Regions from separate parts of the Streptomyces sp. NPDC006197 genome, predicted to be linked through region 2. Evidence: riboswitches for the same ligand, from Rfam matches in the RefSeq annotation. Region 2 holds a riboswitch; each other region holds the start of a gene.

Evidence for each region. Region 2 has a riboswitch for cyclic di-AMP ahead of ABZ318_RS21090 (M23 family metallopeptidase). Riboswitches for the same ligand answer to the same signal wherever they lie in the genome.
Region 1: another riboswitch for cyclic di-AMP. It lies ahead of ABZ318_RS03390 (M23 family metallopeptidase); the one in region 2 lies ahead of ABZ318_RS21090 (M23 family metallopeptidase).
Region 3: another riboswitch for cyclic di-AMP. It lies ahead of ABZ318_RS09540 (transglycosylase family protein); the one in region 2 lies ahead of ABZ318_RS21090 (M23 family metallopeptidase).
Region 4: another riboswitch for cyclic di-AMP. It lies ahead of ABZ318_RS10535 (LysM peptidoglycan-binding domain-containing protein); the one in region 2 lies ahead of ABZ318_RS21090 (M23 family metallopeptidase).

Annotation. Positions count from the first base shown of each region.
Region 1 is NZ_JBEXSZ010000007.1:81-5,015, forward strand. It holds gene ABZ318_RS03375 (MerR family transcriptional regulator) at 68-808, shown strand; gene ABZ318_RS03380 (hypothetical protein) at 830-985, shown strand; gene ABZ318_RS03385 (PP2C family protein-serine/threonine phosphatase) at 1,095-2,306, shown strand; cyclic di-AMP (ydaO/yuaA leader) riboswitch at 2,519-2,683, shown strand; gene ABZ318_RS03390 (M23 family metallopeptidase) at 2,695-3,792, shown strand; partial or broken gene ABZ318_RS03395 (serine/threonine-protein kinase) at 3,880-4,512, opposite strand; gene ABZ318_RS03400 (aldolase/citrate lyase family protein) at 4,658-4,935, opposite strand, start outside.
Region 2 is NZ_JBEXSZ010000065.1:38,256-43,190, forward strand. It holds gene ABZ318_RS21080 (pitrilysin family protein) at 19-1,374, shown strand; gene ABZ318_RS21085 (pitrilysin family protein) at 1,371-2,768, shown strand; cyclic di-AMP (ydaO/yuaA leader) riboswitch at 2,969-3,134, shown strand; gene ABZ318_RS21090 (M23 family metallopeptidase) at 3,147-3,917, shown strand; gene ABZ318_RS21095 (GntR family transcriptional regulator) at 4,106-4,789, shown strand.
Region 3 is NZ_JBEXSZ010000021.1:47,939-52,873, reverse strand. It holds gene ABZ318_RS09545 (transglycosylase family protein) at 22-987, shown strand; cyclic di-AMP (ydaO/yuaA leader) riboswitch at 1,246-1,419, shown strand; gene ABZ318_RS09540 (transglycosylase family protein) at 1,423-2,148, shown strand; gene eno (phosphopyruvate hydratase) at 2,467-3,753, shown strand; gene ABZ318_RS09530 (septum formation initiator family protein) at 3,844-4,314, shown strand; gene ABZ318_RS09525 (DUF501 domain-containing protein) at 4,337-4,876, shown strand; gene ABZ318_RS09520 (Ppx/GppA phosphatase family protein) at 4,873-4,935, shown strand, end outside.
Region 4 is NZ_JBEXSZ010000024.1:20,922-25,856, forward strand. It holds gene ABZ318_RS10525 (hypothetical protein) at 80-676, shown strand; gene ABZ318_RS10530 (phosphoribosyltransferase family protein) at 930-2,234, shown strand; gene ABZ318_RS10535 (LysM peptidoglycan-binding domain-containing protein) at 2,218-3,099, opposite strand; cyclic di-AMP (ydaO/yuaA leader) riboswitch at 3,104-3,288, opposite strand; gene ABZ318_RS10540 (hypothetical protein) at 3,668-4,270, shown strand; gene ABZ318_RS10545 (phosphocholine-specific phospholipase C) at 4,357-4,935, opposite strand, start outside.

The DNA of each region.
Region 1 (4,935 bases), on a different contig from region 2:
GGGCCTTCGTCGTGTGCGCGGATGTCGGCTTGACCTTGACGTTACGTCAAGATCTAGCGTTCTCGGCATGGAGTGGTCGATCCAGGAGATCGCCAGGAAGGCCGGCACCACCAGCCGCACCCTCCGGCACTACGGAGAGCGCGGACTGCTGGAGCCGAGCCGGATCGGCGCGAACGGTTACCGGTACTACGACCAGGCGGCGCTCGTGCGGCTGCAGCGGATCCTGCTGCTGCGCGAGCTGGGGCTCTCGCTGCCCGCCATCGCCGAGGTCCTCGCGGGGCAGCGGGACGCCTCCGCCGCCCTGCGCACCCATCTCGCCCTCCTGGAACAGGAGCGCGAGCGCATCGGACGCCAGATCGCGTCGGTGCGGACCACTCTGCGGAAGACCGAGAGGGGAGAGGAACTCATGGCCGACGAGGTGTTCGACGGTTTCGACCACACGCGGTACGAGGAGGAGGTCACCGAGCGCTGGGGTCGCCACGCGTACGAGGAGGGCGACCGCTGGTGGCGCTCGCTCACGGACGCGCAGAAGAAGGCGTTCATGGACGAGCAGGCCGGCATCGCCCGCGACTTCGGGAAGGCGGCGCGAGACGGCCTGGCCGCCGACAGCGACGAGGTGCAGGCGATTGCGCGGCGCCAGGTCGCGTGGCTGTCGACGACCGTGACGCCGAGCAAGGAGTACCTGATCGGCCTCGGGCAGATGTACGTCGACGACCCGCGGTTCACCGCGAACTACGACAAGCACGGCGAGGGCACCGCGGTCCTCGTCCGGGACGCGATGAAGGTCTACGCGGAGCGGAACCTCTGAGGGACCCGTCCGAAGTGAACGGTGGCCGAGACCGCGCCCGCCTTCGCGCAGTCGCTGCCGACGCTGATCGCCGCCTCGCTCGCGACGGGCGCGGGGCCGCTGCTGTGTGCGGTGGGTCTGGGGTGCGCGGCGGCGATGGCGCTCCTCGCCCGGGGCGGGCGGATCGCGGCCGGCTGACCCCGTACGCCACTCGGCCCCGTGGGAGTCGCCGCCCCCGGCGGCGGCGGCCACCCTGGGAGGGCGCGGTGCGGACCGCGGCCGGGTCGGACCGGGCAGGAGAGCACAGGTGGGGAACCCCCTAGGAGCGGCGGGCGGAGGGCGGCGGGGCGGCGAGGGCCGCCCCGAGTACGGCGGTGCCCGGCGGTTCATCCGCGCGCTGCCCTCGCTGGTCATCGTGGGCGGTGTCGTCTTCGACCTGGCGACCCCGCCCGCGTACACGGCGTCGCCGCTCTTCTCCGCCGCCCCGCTGATCGCCGCGCCCTTCTTCTCGACGCTGACCACCCTCCTCACCGGGATCGCCGCCGTCCTCGCCTCCGTGGGGCTGCACCTCTACAACGGCACGGCCGACGAGGTCCCGGCCCTCACCGAGACCCTGACCGTCCTCACCGTCTCCGCGCTCGCCCTCCTCATCAACCGGGTCGTGCGCCGCAGCGGCGAGCGGCTCGCCTCGGCGCGGGTCATCGCCGAGACCGCGCAGAAGGCGGTGCTGCCGACGCCCGCCGAGCGGATCGGCGGACTGCAGTGCGCGGCGCGGTACGAGGCGGCGCAGGCCGACGCGTTCATCGGCGGCGACCTGTTCGCCGTCCAGGACACCCCGCACGGGGTGCGGCTCGTGGTCGGGGACGTCCGGGGCAAGGGGATGGACGCGGTCGAGGCCGTCGCCGTCGTCATCGGGGCCTTCCGGGAGGCGGCCGAGCAGGAGCGGACCCTGGAGGGTGTGGCGCAGCGCCTGGAGCGGGCCCTGGCCCGGGAGGGCACCCGCCGGCACGGGCTTGACGCCTTCGAGGGGTTCACCACGGCCGTCCTGGCCGAGATCCCGCGCACCGACGGGAGCGGGACCTTCGGCGGTTTCGTACGGGTCGTCAACAGGGGGCACCCGCCGCCGCTGATGCTGCACGCGGACGGGCGCCTCGAGACGCTGGAGCCGGGCGAGGCGGCGCTGCCGCTCGGCATGGGCGACCTGGCGGCGTGGCCGGACCGGGCGGAGGCGCGGCCGTTCCCGCCGGGCGCGACGCTGCTCTTCTACACGGACGGCCTCTCGGAGGCGCGGAACGCGCAGGGCGTCTTCTACGATCCGGCGGCGCGTCTCGCCGGCCGGATCTTCCCGGGGCCCGAGGAGCTGCTCGACGCGCTCGTGGACGACGTACGGCTCCACACGGGCGGCGGGTCGACGGACGACATGGCGCTGCTCGCGGTGAGCCGCCCGGCGACGGGGCAGCCCGAGCGGCGCCGGACGATGCCGGTGGTGCCGCCGGGCGGGTCCGGTCACCGGCCGTAGTCGCAGGGTGTCACTGCGATAACAATTGACATAACGTCAGATCGTGAGGGTTTCGCCCTTGCCGCTTCACACCTCTCTGAAGGGGGGTCAACTCGGGCGATACACCATCAATTCAATGAATGATCAAGGGGGACGGCTTGGAATCGGGACCCCCTGTCTATTAACGTTCGATAACGCAGCGCGGTCGTCCCAGCCGTCGCAAGAGGCGGCACCGTGCGCACGCGCCGAATCCTGAAAAGGAACCGGGGAACCACCACTTGGGGTGAATCGGGCCCCTTCGCACCCGTGTGAACCACGCACGCGCGCGGTCGAGCCCGTAGGAGACCTTCCTGCTCCGAACCCGTCAGCTAACCCGGTAGGCGAGAAGGAAGGAAAGGAGCGCGCCCCCGTGGCGTCCAACACTCCCGCACCCGAAGCCCCCTTCGATGCCTTCGGCAGCGGTGCGGGCCCCGCCGCCCCCGACACCGAGTGGAACCCCACCGAGAGTTCCCTCCGCGCCGAGAGCCGCTCCGGCGGTCGGCACCGGGTCGTCAAGCAGCGCTCCAACTTCGCCCGCTCCTCCACCGTCCTCGGCGTCGGCGTCATCGCGGCCGTCGGCGCGGGCGGCCTCGCCACCGCGCAGGAGAAGCCCCCGGTCGCCATATCGCTGCCGGACCTCCCCGACCTGGACCTGCCGGACGCCCACGACCTCCCCGGCGTCGGCGACCTCCTCCCCGAGGAGGACAACGCGCCCGTCACCGCGGCCCGCACCAACCCGAACCCGCTCACCGCCGCCACCTACACCACCGCGGCCGACCAGGCGACCGGACAGGCCGAGCAGACCGCCGCCCCCGCCGCGGGCGAGGCCCTGCGCGCCCGCATCCTCCAGCAGGCCGAGCAGCAGCAGGCCTCCGCCGACGCCGCCGAGAAGGCCGCCGCGGAGAAGGCCGCGGCCGAGAAGGCCGCCGCGGAGGCCGTGGCCAAGGAAGCCGCCGCGGAGAAGGCGGCCGCCGAGGCGAAGGCGAAGGCCGAGGCGGAAGCCAAGGCCAAGGCGGAGGCGGAAGCCGCCGCGAAGGCCGAGGCCGAGCGCCTCGCCCAGCTCGCCGCCAGCTACTCGCTGCCGGTCTCCTCGTACACCCTCACCGCCACCTACATGCAGTCCGGCTCGATGTGGTCCTCCGGCTACCACACCGGCCTCGACTTCGCCGCGCCCACGGGCACCCCGCTCAAGGCGGTCCACGGCGCGACCGTCAAGTCGGCGGGCTGGTCCGGCTCCTACGGCTACCGGATCGTCCTGGAGCTGGAGGACGGCACCGAGGTCTGGTACTGCCACCTCTCGTCCATGCTGGTCAGCGCCGGCCAGACCGTCTCCACCGGCGAGACCGTCGGCCGCGTCGGCGCCACCGGCAACGTCACCGGCGCCCACCTCCACATGGAGGTCCACACGGCCGGCGGCGACGGCATCGACCCGGCGTCCTGGCTCCGCTCCAAGGGCCTGAGCCTCTGACCTCCGGGGCTCGCACGGAATAGGCCCGGCGGCGGGAGCGGTTGATCCACGCATGACCTCCCTCCGCCGACTGGGCACCTCCGACACCACGATGGCGTTCAGGGTCTGCCAGGTGGAGGTGCGGCGGAACGGGGAGGCGCCCTCGACGGCCGCGTACAGGGTGGCGCCGAGCGCCCAGACGTCCGAGGCGGGCCCCGGCTGCTGCCCCTGGGCGCGCTCGGGCGCCAGGTAGTCGAGCGAGCCGACGATCTCTCCGCTGCGGGTCAGATGGGTGGCGGAGCCGTCGCCGGGGTCGTCCATCGTGGCGATGCCGAAGTCGGTGAGGACGACCCGGCCCCCGCGGTCGAGGAGCACGTTGCCGGGCTTCACGTCGCGGTGGAGCACGCCCACGTCGTGGGCGGCGGCCAGCGCCTCCAGGACGGCGGCGCCGATCTGCGCGGCCTCCCTGGGGTCGAGGGTGCCGCGTTCGCCGAGGACGCCGTCGAGGGAGGGGCCGTCGACGAGTTCCATGACGATGACGGGGCGGCCCTCGTGCTCGGTCACGTCGTGGACGGCGATGACTCCGGGGTGCCGGACCCGGGCGGCCGCTCGCGCCTCGCGCTGCATCCGCAGCCGCAGGTCCTCCAGTTCGGGGCCCGACGCGTCGTTGTAGGTGCGCAGTTCCTTGACGGCCACCTCACGGCCGAGGACCTCGTCGACCGCGCGCCAGACGACGCCCATGCCGCCGCGCCCGAGTTGCCGCACCGTTCTGTAGCGGCCCGCGAGCCGCTCGTACTCCCCCGATGACACCGATGCCCCGTTCCCTGTGGCTGCGTTGGACGCGTACAGGGTACGGGGCGGCGGTGGACTCCCTGTGGGGGACCGGCTACTGGGCGGTCGCCGTCAGGTCGCCTCGGCGCGGGGCGGCGAAGCGCTCGAGGTCGGCGCGGGTCATGCCGGTGAGGGCGTCGACCTCGGCGGTGTCGAGGGCGCCGCACTGGAGGCCGCGCAGCAGGTAGGAGGAGAGGGCCTTGGCGGTGGCGGGCTCGTCCATGACGTCGCCGCCGGCGTGGTTGGCGTAGGCGGAGAGGCGCTTGGCGGCGGTCTCGAAGCCCTCGCGGTAGAAGGCGAAGACGGCGGCGTAGCGGGTGGGGATGTGGCCGG
Region 2 (4,935 bases):
GCGATCGAAGGGACGTACATGCCCATGGGTCACACGGCCACGGCCGAGGCCGGCTCCGGCGGCCTGACAGCGACCGAGCACCGGTTGGCGAACGGCCTGCGCGTGGTGCTCTCCGAGGACCACCTGACCCCGGTCGCCGCGGTCTGCCTCTGGTACGACGTCGGCTCGCGCCACGAGGTCAAGGGCCGCACGGGCCTCGCCCACCTCTTCGAGCACCTGATGTTCCAGGGCTCGAAGCAGGTCCACGGGAACGGCCACTTCGAGCTGGTGCAGGGCGCCGGCGGCTCGCTCAACGGCACGACGAGCTTCGAGCGCACCAACTACTTCGAGACCATGCCCACGCACCAGCTGGAGCTCGCGCTCTGGCTGGAGGCCGACCGCATGGGCTCGCTGCTCGCCGCCCTGGACGACGAGTCCATGGAGAACCAGCGGGACGTCGTCAAGAACGAGCGCCGCCAGCGCTACGACAACGTGCCGTACGGCACGGCCTTCGAGAAGCTGACCGCCCTCGCCTACCCGGAGGGCCACCCCTACCACCACACGCCGATCGGCTCCATGGCCGACCTGGACGCGGCCACCCTGGAGGACGCGCGGAACTTCTTCCGCACGTACTACGCCCCGAACAACGCGGTGCTGTCCGTCGTCGGCGACATCGACCCGGCGCAGACGCTCGCGTGGGTCGAGAAGTACTTCGGCTCCATCCCGGCCCACGACGGCAAGCCCGAGCCGCGCTCCGGCGACCTGCCCGAGGTCATCGGCGAGCAGCTGCGCGAGGTCGTCGAGGAGGAGGTCCCGGCGCGTGCGCTGATGGCCGCCTACCGGCTGCCGCACGACGGCACGCGCGAGTGCGACGCCGCCGACCTGGCCCTGACGGTCCTGGGCGGCGGGGAGTCCTCCCGGCTGCACAACCGCCTGGTCCGCCGCGACCGTACGGCCGTCGCCGCGGGCTTCGGCCTGCTGCGGCTCGCCGGGGCGCCCTCGCTGGGCTGGCTGGACGTCAAGACCTCCGGGGGCGTCGAGGTCCCGCGGATCGAGGCGGCCGTCGACGAGGAGCTGGCCCGGTTCGCCGAGGAGGGCCCCACGCCCGAGGAGATGGAGCGCGCGCAGGCCCAGTTGGAGCGGGAGTGGCTGGACCGGCTCGGGACCGTCGCCGGTCGCGCCGACGAACTGTGCCGGTTCGCCGTGCTGTTCGGCGACCCGCAGCTCGCCCTGACCGCCGTCGACCGCGTCCTGGCCGTCACCGCCGAGGAGGTGCGGGCGGTCGCCGCGGCCAAGCTGCGTCCCGACAACCGCGCGGTGCTCGTCTACGAGCCCCTGGCGACCGAGCAGAGCGAGAACGCCGACGGCGACGAGGAAGAGGGAGCGGACCAGTGACCGACGCTGCCGTGTCTTTGACCAGCATGGACTTCCATCCGCAGCCCCGGCCGGGCGCAGCCAGGCCGTGGGCCTTCCCGGCCCCGGACCGCGGGAAGCTGGACAACGGTCTGACCGTGCTCACCAGCCACCGCCCCGGCCAGCAGGTCGTCGCCGTGGAGATCTTCCTGCCGGCCCCGCTGGACGCCGAGCCCGCCGGTCTCGACGGTGTCGCCACCATCATGGCCCGCGCGCTCTCCGAGGGCACCGACCAGCACAGCGCCGAGGAGTTCGCGGCCGAGCTGGAGCGCTGCGGCGCCACGCTCGACGCGCACGCCGACCACCCGGGCGTACGGGTCTCCCTGGAGGTCCCGGTCTCCCGGCTGCCCAAGGCGCTCGGCCTGCTCGCCGAGGCCCTGATCGCCCCGGCGTTCCTGGAGACCGAGATCGAGCGCCTGGTGCGCAACCGTCTCGACGAGATCCCGCACGAGACGGCCAACCCGGCGCGCCGCGCGGCCAAGCAGCTCTCCAAGGAGCTGTTCCCGGCGGAGTCCCGGATGTCCCGGCCGCGCCAGGGCACCGAGGAGACCGTCGCCGCGATCGACGCCGCCGCCGTCCGCGCCTTCTTCGACGCATACGTCCGGCCGGGCACGGCCACCGCGGTGGTCGTCGGCGACCTGACCGGGGTCGACCTCGACAAGGTCCTCGCCGAGACGCTGGGCGCCTGGACCGGTGAGCCGGCCGAGCCCCTCCCGATGCCGCCGATCACCGCCGACGACACCGGACGGGTCGTCATCGTGGACCGCCCCGGCGCCGTCCAGACGCAGCTGCTGATCGGCCGGATCGGCCCCGACCGGCACGACCGCGTCTGGGCGGCCCAGGTCCTCGGCACGTACTGCCTCGGCGGCACCCTGACCTCCCGTCTGGACCGGGTCCTGCGCGAGGAGAAGGGCTACACGTACGGCGTGCGGGCCTTCGGCCAGGTGCTCCGCTCGGACGCCGAGGGGAACGGCGCCGCGATGCTCGCCATCAGCGGATCCGTCGACACCCCCAACACGGGCCCGGCTCTCGAGGACCTGTGGAAGGTGCTGCGCACCCTCGCCGCCGAGGGCCTCACCGACGCGGAGCGCGAGACCGCCGTGCAGAACCTCGTCGGGGTGGCGCCCCTCAAGTACGAGACGGCCGCCTCGGTCGCCGGGACGCTCGCCGACCAGGTCGAGCAGCACCTCCCGGACGACTTCCAGGCCCAGTTGTACGCGCGCCTGGCCGAGACCGGCACCGTCGAGGCGACGGCCGCCGTGGTCAGCGCCTTCCCGGTGGACCGGCTCGTCACCGTGCTCGTCGGTGACGCGGCGCAGATCGCGGAGCCGGTGCGTGCGCTCGGCATCGGTGAAGTGACCGTCGTGACGGGCTGATTCCGGCTCCGAGGCGACAACGGGAGGGCCCCGACGGCATAGTTCGTCGGGGTCCTCCGCTTTGTCCGTATTGGGATCAAGGGTGATCGTTTGCCCTGTGGCATGTCTTACAAAAGTCGTGTCCGGTTGGTGATTGAAAGACGATCCGCATAGCGTCGGGGCGGCTGTTCGTCAGTTGCACGTGCCGCAACCGCGGCATCGGACAGTCATCGCCGAGTCCCCGTCAGGCGCGAGCCTGGGGAGCCGGGGACCCGCACGCAGTCCCTGGGGTGAATCGGGCGCCTTCGTCTCGTACGGAGGGGCTCGTAGGAGACCTTCCTGCTCCGAACCCGTCAGCTAACCCGGTAGGCGAGAAGGAAGGAAAGGATCAGCCCTTACATGGCGTTCACCCGTGCCACCGGGAAGCATCGTGCTCCGAGCCGGATGGCGCGCCGCAGCGCGGGCATCGCCGGCGCCGCGACGCTCGCCACCACCGGCGTCATCGGAACCCTCGCCTCCCCGGCGCTCGCCGCCGACACGGACCACCGCTCCGTCGAGGACACCGGTCTCACCCAGGTGATCACCGAGGACTCCCTCGTCGACCGGATCAACGCCCAGGCCGCCGCCCAGGAGCAGGAGGCCGACGAGGCCATCGCCAAGGCGAAGGTCCAGGCCGAGGCGAAGCGCAAGGCCGAGGCCCGCGCCAAGGAGATCCGCCTGGAGCGCGAGCGCGCCGCCCGCGAGGCCGAGCGCCGCCGCCTGGCCTCCTTCCAGCTTCCCGTCGCCGGCTCGTACGTCTCCACCGGCTACAAGACCGGCGGCTCGCTCTGGTCCTCCGGCAGCCACTCCGGCGTCGACTTCCACGCCGCCTACGGCACCCGGGTCGTCTCCGTCGGCTCCGGCACCGTCGTCGAGGCCGGCTGGGGCGGCGCGTACGGCAACAACATCGTCATCCGGATGAACGACGGCACGTACACCCAGTACGGGCACCTCTCCTCCATCGGGGTCTACGTCGGCCAGACCGTCGAGCCGGGCCAGCAGATAGGCATCTCGGGCTCGACCGGCAACTCCACCGGGCCGCACCTCCACTTCGAGGCGCGCACGAGCCCCGAGTACGGCTCGGACATCAACCCGATCGCGTACCTCCGCGCCCGCGGCGTCAACGTCTGATCCCGCCCGCCGCGCACCGCGTCGCAAAAGCCCCGGCTCGTACTGAGCCGGGGCTTTTCGCTGACCGGAAGACGGCCATGGATTCCGTCGGGGCATCGGAAATTCCGGCGTGCTGCAATAGAGTCGAAGATCGGCGCAGAACAGGCGCCGCTCGAATTGTCTCGCGCGCACCAAGGCGGAGGTCGGACATGCGCATTCCCGCGCATTCGGTATGCACGGCGATCCGGGACGACATCGTCTCCGGCGTGTTCGAGTGGGGTGCTCGGCTGACCGAGGAGCAACTCGCCCGCCGGTACGGGGTCTCCCGGGTCCCGGTCCGCGAGGCGCTGCGCACCCTGGAGTCCGAGGGCTTCGTCGTCACCCGCCGTCACGCGGGCGCCCAGGTCGCGGAGCCGACCGAGCAGGAGGCCGCCGATCTCCTCGACATGCGGGCGCTGCTCGAACCGCTGGGCGCCGCCCGGGCCGCGCAGCGGCGCACCGAGGCGCACCTCAAGGTGCTGCGCGGCCTGGTCAGGCTGGGGCAGGAGCGGGCCAGGCGCGGCCAGGGCGAGGACCTGCGCTCGCTCGGAGGCTGGTTCCACGAGACCCTGGCGCAGGCCTCCGGGAGCCCGGCCCTCACGGCGCTGCTCACCCAGCTGCGGCACAAGATCGCCTGGACGCACGTCGTGGAGCAGCCCGTCCAGCCGGTGGAGGCCTGGGCGGAGCACGGCGCGATCGTGGACGCAGTGGCGCGCGGCGACGCCGAGCGGGCGCGGGCGCTGACCGCGCTGCACGCGGAGCGCTCACTGCCGCTGCACCGGCTGAAGAATCCGGGGCGCGGCCGTGTGAGGGTCCCGCAACATCCCGTCAACACGACGAGTGCCCGGAATTAACACGCGCGCCGTATAAAGACAAAAGGCATTCGGGCCGGGTTTTCGTGCTGCCCGGAAACGTGTCTTTCTCTGTCGGGAACAGGGTCAGGGAAAGCGAATGGCCGTGGGCGGGGGGATTAGGACCGGCCCCGGCCTTGGTAGGGCGG
Region 3 (4,935 bases), on a different contig from region 2:
GCGGGCGTGACCGGATCCGCCATGGCACTGCCGTTGCTCGCCACCGGATCCGCCTCCGCCGCCGACGCCGCCACCTGGGACCGGGTCGCCGAGTGCGAGTCCGGTGGCCAGTGGAGCGCCAACTTCGGCAACGGGATGTACGGCGGCCTCCAGTTCACCCAGGACAGCTGGGAGCGCAACGGCGGCCTCGCCTACGCGCCCAGCCCCGACCTGGCCAGCCGCGCCCAGCAGATCGCGGTGGCCGAGAAGGCGCTCGCCAAGGGCAGCACCGAGTGGGCCACCTGCGCGCCGATCGCCGGTCTGACCAACGACGGCAGGGCCACCGGCGTGAACCCCGGCCCGACCGTCGTCCCGACGGCGCCCACCGGCCCCCTTCCCGAGTCCGGCCGCACCGCCGGGACGCCGACGGCCCCCACGGGGACCACCGGGACGACGGACCGGTCCGCCACCTCCGCGACCCCCACGGCGCCGACCACGCCGACCGCTCCGGCGACCTCCGCCACGCCGACCGCGCCGGCCACGTCCACCGCGCCCGCCGCGCCGACGACTCCGGGCACCCCCGACGCGTCCGTTACGCCCGGTACACCGGATTCGTCCGGCACGCCGGAGACTGACGCACCGTCGGCCACGCCCGGCACCGGCAAGCACCGGGGCGAGGCCGCTCCGGAGGAATCCGGCGAGACGGACAGCTCGCCCGAATCGGGTCGACACGCTTCGAGTGCGGACAAGGCGGGAGAAAAGGTCGACGCCACGCCCGCGACTGACGAGGCGAAGGATTCGGGCGCAACGGACAGTCAGGACACTACGGGCGAATACACCGTGCGTCCGGGTGACAGCCTGTCCGGCATTGCGCAGGAGAACGAACTCCCCGGAGGCTGGACCGCCCTCTACGACGCCAACCGGCAGACGGTGGGCACCGATCCGAACCTCATCCTCCCTGGTCAGAGCCTTGACCTGACGGTGGGTTCGACAACGGCAGCCGGTTAGTTCGCGGGCTTATGTCCGGTTCTGGGCAAGTGAGACATGGGTCTCTTCGCCCCAACTGGCGTGTCGCGTCCGCAAACTTTGCTTCCGTCACCTCTCACCTGCGCAAACACCGCCCGCCGGAGGGTGGACAAGGGCGATTTTTCCCCGATGAGCCTCTTTGAACTTCCGGCGGGTCTGTGTCTACGGTCGTCACCGCTCGCCACCGCGGGCCCCGTCGACCGAAACGCCGAATCCTGCCGTCGGCCGATGGGAACAGTCGTCGCGCAAGCGCCGAAGGCAGGAGTGGGGGACCCAAGGTAAGTGCCGGTCCCGGCCGTTGAGACAGACGGCCGACGACCGGCTTGGGGTGAAGCCGCGTGCAAGGACACGCGGCCGGGCAACTTTCCGGCCCGAACCCGACAGCTCACCTCACAGGCGTCGGTGAGGAGAATCCCCATGCTGTTTTCCGCCAAGGGCAAACACCGTCGTCCCTCCAAGGCCACCCAGGTCGCCGCGCTCGTCGGCGTCACCGGCATCGCCGTCGCCGCCCCGCTGATGACCGCGGGCACCGCCTCGGCCGCCACCTCCGCCGAGTGGGACACCGTCGCCCAGTGCGAGTCCGGCGGCAACTGGGCCATCAACACCGGCAACGGCTTCTACGGCGGCCTGCAGTTCACCAACTCCACCTGGGCCGCCTTCGGTGGCACCGCCTACGCCCCGCGCGCCGACCTGGCGTCGAAGTCCCAGCAGATCGCCGTCGCCGAGAAGGTCCTCGCGGGCCAGGGCAAGGGCGCGTGGCCGAGCTGCGGCGTCGGCCTCTCCGGTGCCTCCTACGACGGCGGCGCCGCCGAGAGCGCCCCGCAGCAGAGCGAGCCCCAGCAGGCCGCCCCGCAGCAGGCCGCCCCGAAGCAGCAGGCCGCCCCGAAGCAGCAGGAGCGTCGCGCCGAGCAGCCGACCACCCGCAGCGAGCAGCGCAAGGCCCCCAAGACCGTCACCACCCCGACCGGCGAGAAGGTCAAGAAGGGCGACGGCGAGTACAAGGTCGTCACCGGCGACACCCTCAGCAAGATCGCCCAGGCGCACGGCGTCAAGGGCGGCTGGGCCAAGCTCTTCGAGCTGAACAAGGACGTCGTCGAGAACGCCGACCTCATCTACCCGGGCCAGCAGCTCCACCTGAAGTGAGTCCGGCGGCTCGCGTGAGTCCGGCGGCTCACGCGGCCCCGACGACCCTCCCGCGGTGACCACCCCGGTCCGGCGTGCCCTTCCCCCGTGCGCGCCGGACCGGGGTTCCCCGTTTCCGGGGAACGTGGCGGTTTCAGCGGTTACTGTCCAGTAGATCCGGGGTCCTTCGTCCCGGGATGCGTGCCCTTGGGTCCTTTTTCGTCCCAGCGGGCGGGCGCCCGGCTGGCCGGAGCCCCCGAGCCGGTTAGGCTCTTGTCGCAAGGCCAAGCGACCCTGCACCGACCTTGCGTCACATCCAGCGTCACATCCCAGAAGGAGATGCTCGTGCCGTCCATCGACGTCGTCGTAGCCCGGGAAATCCTGGACTCCCGAGGCAACCCCACGGTCGAGGTCGAGGTCGGCCTCGACGACGGCAGCACCGGCCGTGCTGCCGTTCCGTCCGGTGCCTCCACCGGTGCCTTCGAGGCCATCGAGCTCCGCGACGGTGACCCCAACCGTTACCAGGGCAAGGGTGTCGAGAAGGCCGTCCTCGCCGTCATCGAGCAGATCGGCCCGGAGCTCGTCGGCTACGACGCCACCGAGCAGCGCCTGATCGACCAGGCCATGTTCGACCTGGACGCGACCGAGAACAAGGGCTCGCTCGGCGCCAACGCCATCCTCGGCGTCTCCCTCGCCGTCGCGCACGCCGCCTCCGAGGCCAGCGACCTCCCGCTCTTCCGCTACCTGGGCGGCCCGAACGCGCACCTGCTGCCCGTTCCGATGATGAACATCCTCAACGGCGGTTCGCACGCGGACTCCAACGTGGACATCCAGGAGTTCATGATCGCCCCGATCGGCGCGGAGTCCTTCTCCGAGGCCCTCCGCTGGGGTGCGGAGATCTACCACACCCTCAAGAGCGTCCTGAAGCGCAAGGGCCTCTCCACCGGCCTCGGCGACGAGGGCGGCTTCGCCCCGAACCTGGAGTCGAACCGCGCCGCCCTCGACCTCATCGTCGAGGCCATCAAGGAGGCCGGCTACACCCCGGGCACCGACGTGGCGCTCGCGCTCGACGTCGCCGCCTCCGAGTTCTACAAGGACGGCGCGTACGAGTTCGAGGGCAAGTCCCGCTCGGCCGCCGAGATGACCGAGTACTACGAGGAGCTCGTCTCCGCGTACCCGATGGTCTCCATCGAGGACCCGCTGTTCGAGGACGACTGGGACGGCTGGAAGATCCTCACCGACAAGCTGGGCTCCAAGGTCCAGATCGTCGGCGACGACCTCTTCGTCACCAACCCGGAGCGCCTGGCCCGCGGCATCGAGGAGGGCACCGCGAACGCCCTCCTGGTCAAGGTCAACCAGATCGGCTCGCTGACCGAGACCCTCGACGCCGTCGAGCTCGCCCAGCGCAACGGCTTCAAGTGCATGATGTCCCACCGCTCCGGCGAGACCGAGGACGTCACCATCGCCGACCTCGCCGTCGCCGTGAACTGCGGTCAGATCAAGACCGGCGCCCCGGCCCGCTCGGACCGCGTCGCCAAGTACAACCAGCTGCTGCGCATCGAGGAGATCCTCGACGACGCCGCGGTCTACGCCGGCCGCAGCGCCTTCCCGCGCTTCAAGGGCTGACCTCGCCTGACGCTGTAGTTACGTCCGTCCCCGTACTCGGTCCCGTACCGTGTGCGGGGACGTACGCGTGAACAGGGGAGGCGACACGACATGGCCGCGAAGGACCGGGACCGGTTCTCGACCGCGACCCGGATCAGACTGCTCGGCGAGCAGACCGCCGCCCGTGTCTACCGCTCCCAGACCCGCCGTCAGGCCCGCCGCTCCCGGCTCACCGGCCGCGCGGCCTTCCTCGCCCTCGTGGTCTGCTCCCTCGTCGTGGCGCTCGCCTACCCGATGCGGAGCTACGTCTCCCAGCAGGGCGAGATCGCCGAGCAGGAGCGCAGGGCCGACGAGGCCGCCCGGCGGGTCGAGGAGCTGAAGGACGAGAAGGCCCGCCTCCAGGACCCGGCCTACGTCCGCCGCCTCGCCCGCGAGCACCTGCACTACGTGATGCCCGGCGAGACCGGCTTCACCGTGAACGACCCCGACGCGGAGCGACGGCCCCGCGCCGACCAGGGCGCGGCCGACCGCCCCTGGTACGACAACCTCTGGGACGGCGTCGACCACGCCGACCGCCCGTAACGACCTGACGAGCAAGGCAGACATGGAAACGCCCCCTCCGCAGACCGAACGCACCGAGCCCACCGACACGGACATCGCCGCCTTCGAGCTCCAGCTCGGCCGCCCGCCCCGCGGCCTGCGCGCCATCGCGCACCGCTGCCCGTGCGGCAACCCGGACGTCGTCGAGACCGCGCCCCGGCTCCCCGACGGCACGCCGTTCCCCACCACGTACTACCTGACCTGCCCCCGGGCGGCCTCGGCCATCGGCACCCTGGAGGCCAACGGGGTCATGAAGGAGATGCAGGCCCGGCTCGCCACCGACCCGGAACTCGCCGCCGCCTACCGGGCCGCGCACGAGGACTACATCGCCCGCCGCGACGCCATCGAGGTCCTGGAGGGCTTCCCGAGCGCCGGCGGCATGCCGGACCGGGTCAAGTGCCTGCACGTCCTCGTCGGCCACTCGCTGGCCGCGGGCCCGGGCGTGAACCCGTTCGGCGACGAGGCGCTCGCGATGCTGCCGGAGTGGTGGGCGAAGGGCCCCTGCGTGAACCCCTGCACCGACGAAGGGAAGTCCTCGGAATGACCCGGGTCGCCGGAATCGACTGCGGTACGAACTCCATCCGCCTCCTCGTCGCCGACGTC
Region 4 (4,935 bases), on a different contig from region 2:
CTCGGCAGCGGATCATCGTGCTCACGACCTCAGGGGGCGGTCTTCCAGGGACCGTCCACGACCGGCAGGAGCACGACCGATGGGCCTCGCACAGTCGCAGCACCGCTTCCTCGTACGGCAGAAGGTGACGCCCATGGCCAACCGCTACCTGGTGCACACCGTCGGACCGGACGGCGAGGAGGGCGAACTCGTCGCCTTCGCCCACCAGAAGAGGATGGCTCTCAAGGAGCACGTCACCTTCTACACCGACGAGTCCCAGCGTCAGGTCCTCTTCACCTTCAAGGCCCGTCAGGTCATCGACCTCGGTGCGACGTACGACGTGGTCGGCGCCTCCGGCACCCGACTGGGCAGCTTCCGGAAGGACTTCGGCGCGTCCCTGCTGCGGAGCACCTGGCACCTGAGCCGGGACGACGAGAAGGGGGAGGCCACCGGGCAGGAGCGGAACCAGGTGGTGGCGCTGCTGCGGCGGGCCTGGGAGTTCCTGCCGTTCGTGGACCTCGTCCCGTTCATCGTGCCGTACCACTTCGACTTCGCCGAGGGCGGCCGGCCCGTCATGTCCGTCGACAAGCTCTTCGGCATCCGGGACCGGTACGTGCTCGACATAGCCGACCCGGAGCTCGACCGGCGGCTCGCCATAGCCCAGACCGTGGCCCTCGACGCCCTGCAGTCCCGCTGACCGAGCCGGGGCCTCGTCGGTCACCGGCGTGCCGAGCCGGCACCGGTCCGCTCGCCGGGTGGGCTTGCCGTCCACGTGGGGCCGCCGTCTGCGAGGGCCGCTGTCCGCCCGGGGCCGCCGTCCCGCCCGGGGCCGCCTTCCGGGGCGCCCCGCCGACGAGGGCGACGCGTCTACCCTGGAAGGACGGGCAGGGGACGGGGCACTCCGTTCCTCCCCGCGCCCGAGCCGCGCACCGGCGGAAGGGCGGCGGATCATGTTCTTCAGCGATCGCACCGACGCGGGGCGGCAGCTCGCCGCCCGGCTCGACCACCTCAAGGGCCATGACGTCGTGGTCCTCGGGCTTCCGCGGGGCGGTGTGCCGGTGGCGGTGGAGGTCGCCGACGCCCTCGACGCGCCGCTCGACATCTGTCTCGTACGGAAGCTCGGTGTGCCGCACCAGCCGGAGCTCGCGATGGGGGCGCTCGGCGAGGGGGGCGTGCGGGTGCTCAACGAACGGGTGCTCCGCGAGACCCGTGTGGGCGACCACGACCTCGCCGCGGTGGAGGAGCGTGAGCACGCCGAGCTCGACCAGCGCGCCCGCCGCTACCGGGGCAGCCGGCCCTCCGTGCCCCTCGACGGGCGGACGGTCGTCGTGGTCGACGACGGGCTGGCGACGGGGGCCACGGCGCTGGCGGCCTGCCGGGTGGTCCGGGCCCGGGGCGCCGCCCGGATCGTCCTCGCCGTCCCGGTGGCGCCACGGGGCTGGACGGCCCGCGTCGGCGACGATGCCGACGAGGCCGTCAGCGTGCACACGCCGGACCTCTTCTTCGCGATCGGGCAGTTCTACCAGGACTTCTCGCAGACACCGGACGCCGAGGTCATCGCCTGCCTGGACCGGAGCAAAGCCGCGCGGAACCCCGACGCGCAGGGCACGGACGTGCGGATCCCGGTCTCCGGCGTCACCCTCGTCGGGCGGCTCGCGGTGCCCGAGGGCGCCGACGGCATCGTCCTGTTCGCCCACGGCAGTGGCAGCAGCCGCCACAGCCCCCGGAACCGGGCGGTCGCGGGGGTGCTCAACCGGGCGGGCCTCGGGACCCTCCTCTTCGACCTGCTGACCGAGGCGGAGGCGGAGGACCGTGAGCGTGTCTTCGACACCCGGCTCCTCGCCGGGCGGCTGGCCGGGGCCACGGAGTGGCTGGCCGGGAGGCCCGGGAGCACGGGACTCCCGCTCGGGTACTTCGGTGCGAGCACGGGCGCGGCCGCCGCGCTGTGGGCGGCCGCCGACCCCGCGTCACCCGTGAGCGCCGTCGTCTCGCGGGGCGGTCGGCCGGACCTCGCGGCCGAGCACCTGGCCCGGGTGCGTGCTCCGACGCTCCTGGTGGTGGGCGGCGCGGACGCGATGGTCCTGGACCTCAACCGGCGGGCCCTGGCCCTGCTGCGCTGCGAGAACCGGCTCGCCGTGGTGGGGGGCGCCGGCCACCTCTTCGAGGAGCCGGGCGCCCTGGAGGAGGTGGCGGACCTCGCCACCTCCTGGTTCGCCGAGCACTTCCGGCGTCAGGGGATCAGTACGCCGAGTTGACGTTGTCGATGGAGCCGTAGCGGTCGGCCGCGTAGTTGCAGGCGGCGGTGATGTTGGCGACCGGGTCGAACAGGTCCATGGAGGTGCCGGGCACGTGGTAGGCGAGGAAGGTCGGCTCGATGACCTGGAGCAGGCCCTTGGAGGGGGTGCCGGCGACCGCGTTGGAGTCCCAGAGGTTGATGGCCTGGGGGTTTCCGGACGACTCGCGCATGACGTTGCGGAGGATCCCGTCGTAGGAGCCGGGGATGCCGTGCTGGCCCATGATGGCCAGGGACTCCCGGATCCAGCCGTCGAGGTTGTCGGCGTAGTTCGTGGCGGCGGCAGGGGCGGCCTGGCCGGCGGCGGGTGCGGCGGCGACGGCCTGCGCGGCGGAGGCGCCCGCACCGGTGGCGACGGCGGGAGCGGCCGGCCGGCGCTCGGAGCGGCTCGCCCGTTCGGTCGTGGCGGACTTCTTCGCCTTCGCCTGCGCGGGGGCGGCCTTGACGGAATCCCGACGAATCGTCAGTTCGAGGCCGGGGCGAATGAGTGACGGGTTGTCACCCACGACGCTCTTGTTGGCACGGTAAAGGCTCTTCCAGCCTCCCTGAATTCCCTTCTTGTGGGCGATCAGGGAAAGCGAGTCGCCACTCACGACGGTGTACGTGCGTGCGGCGGCCGGGGCGGCGGGGGCCTTGGCGGCGGTCTGCGCGGCGGGAGCGGCGAGGGACTGGGCGGCGATCTCGGGGGCGCCGGACACGGGCGCGGCGTCGGCGACGGCCGGGGCGACGAGCGGCAGGGTGAGTGCGGCGCCACTCGTGCCGACCAGGGCGAGGCCTCGGGAGACGGGGCTGCGGCGGGGGCGGCGGTGCTTACCGTGAGCAGGCATGACGGTTTCCTCTCCGGCGCCTGCGGGGTGAGCTGTCGGGTTCGGACGGGAGATGTCCGGCCGCGCGCACGCGGCTTCACCCCGAGCCGTTCCGGATTCCGGACCGGCGTATTCGTGGGTCCCCCGCTCCTGCCGTCGGGTGAAAAGGGAGGTTTACCGAGCGGCGGCAGGATTGGGCGTTCCGCTCGAATGGAGGTGACCGTAGGCCAGTAATGCGACGGATAACAAGGGGGAGGTGTCTCTGGTATCCGGAAATGGATCACGGAATTCGGTTAATTCAAGATCGATGCCGTCCGGGAGGCGTTGAACTTCCTTGCCCAGTACGGGGTGGGGGAGGGGGTCGCCGGACTGTCGGGCCGTGTGAGTGAGCCGTGTCACTCGAAGCGCAATGTCCCATTTGTTGCTTAATTCCTTTCATGGGTAAATAGGATGGTAATTCATATGGTGGGGTGTTCGTCGAGAAGGGGAGAGGTGGCGCGGAGGTGGCGACTCTCCGTGTGGAGGCGAAAGCCGCGAAACCGACATTCCGTCTTGAAGGATGGAGGGAGCCGACTCAGGAGACACCCCCATGCCGCCCTCCACCTCCCTGCTCAGCCCCGACGCCCTCGACCGCGAGGCGGCCGCCCTCTTCGAGAGCGCCACCTGGCAGCGGATCGTCACGGACTGGACCGCCCCCCAGGAGCCGCCGCCGGCGGAGGAGGGCTGGCGGGCGCTGCTCAGCGTGCCGGTGGACCGGCTCGTGGCCGACGCCCTGGCCTCCCTGCCTCCCAAGCTCCCCTCCGAGCGCCGCATCCCGGGGCGGCTCGGAGCCGTGCTGCCGGACCGGCTGCACACCTGGCGCCGCATCGGCCAGGCCGAGCTCCGTCCCTCGGTCCACCTCGGCTACGCGCGCCTGGTGCTGACGGAGTGGGGCTGGCAGAACGCCCCGTACAAGCTGCGTGACGTGCGTGGCGCCCGGTGCGTCTGCGGGGCCCTCCTCGCCGCCCACCGGCTCGGCTACGGCAGCGCCGACACCATGAACGAGGCGGCCGCCTGGATCATGACCGAACTGCGGTCGCGCGGGTGGCAGGGGCTGATCGGGCCGTGGAACAGGGCCCCCGGCCGCACCGGAGCCGACGCCGTGGCGCTCCTCGACGCCACGGTCCGCCGCGCCGCGCACGCCGGCCGCTGACGCCACGCCACGCCGGTGCCACGCTGGTGCCGCGCCGGTGCCGGGCGGCGACCGGAAGGCCGCTGCCCGGCACGCGGGGGAGGGGGTCAGCCGCTGACGCTCGGGGCTCCGGTCTCGATGTGTCCGGTGTACCGGCGCGACCAGCTTCCGTCGATGTCGGCGAGGATCGTGAAGTCGTACCAGCCGTCGTTGTACGCCACCGCGTTGAAGAAGTCCTCGCGGCTGGAGTTCGCCGGCACCGTATAGGTCCACGGACCGTCCGAGCGGTAGGCGTTCGAGCGGATCGTGAAGGTGACGGGCCCGGCCGAGGTGTTGGTCATCCTGAACCACAGGGCCGTCTTGCCCGTCCCCGCCTCGGGCGCGAACCGGGCCGCCACCTCGACGGCCTTGCCCGCCTTGGAGGCGTCCCCGACGAAGCGGCGCAGGAAACGGTTCGGGCCCATCATCGAGATGTCGTACTTCCCCGACCCCGAGCCGAGGCCGATGTTGAAGTAGTCGGTGGCCGTGCCGCCGGGGTCGACGGTGTACTGCCAGGCGGCGGTGTCCCGGTACTGGTGCGGGTGGATCGAGAAGTGCGCCGACCGCTTGGCCTCCACGCCCTGGTTGGTCATGGAGAACCAGGCGAGGATCTTGCCCGCGGCGCCGAACTCGAAGCGGTCGAGGTT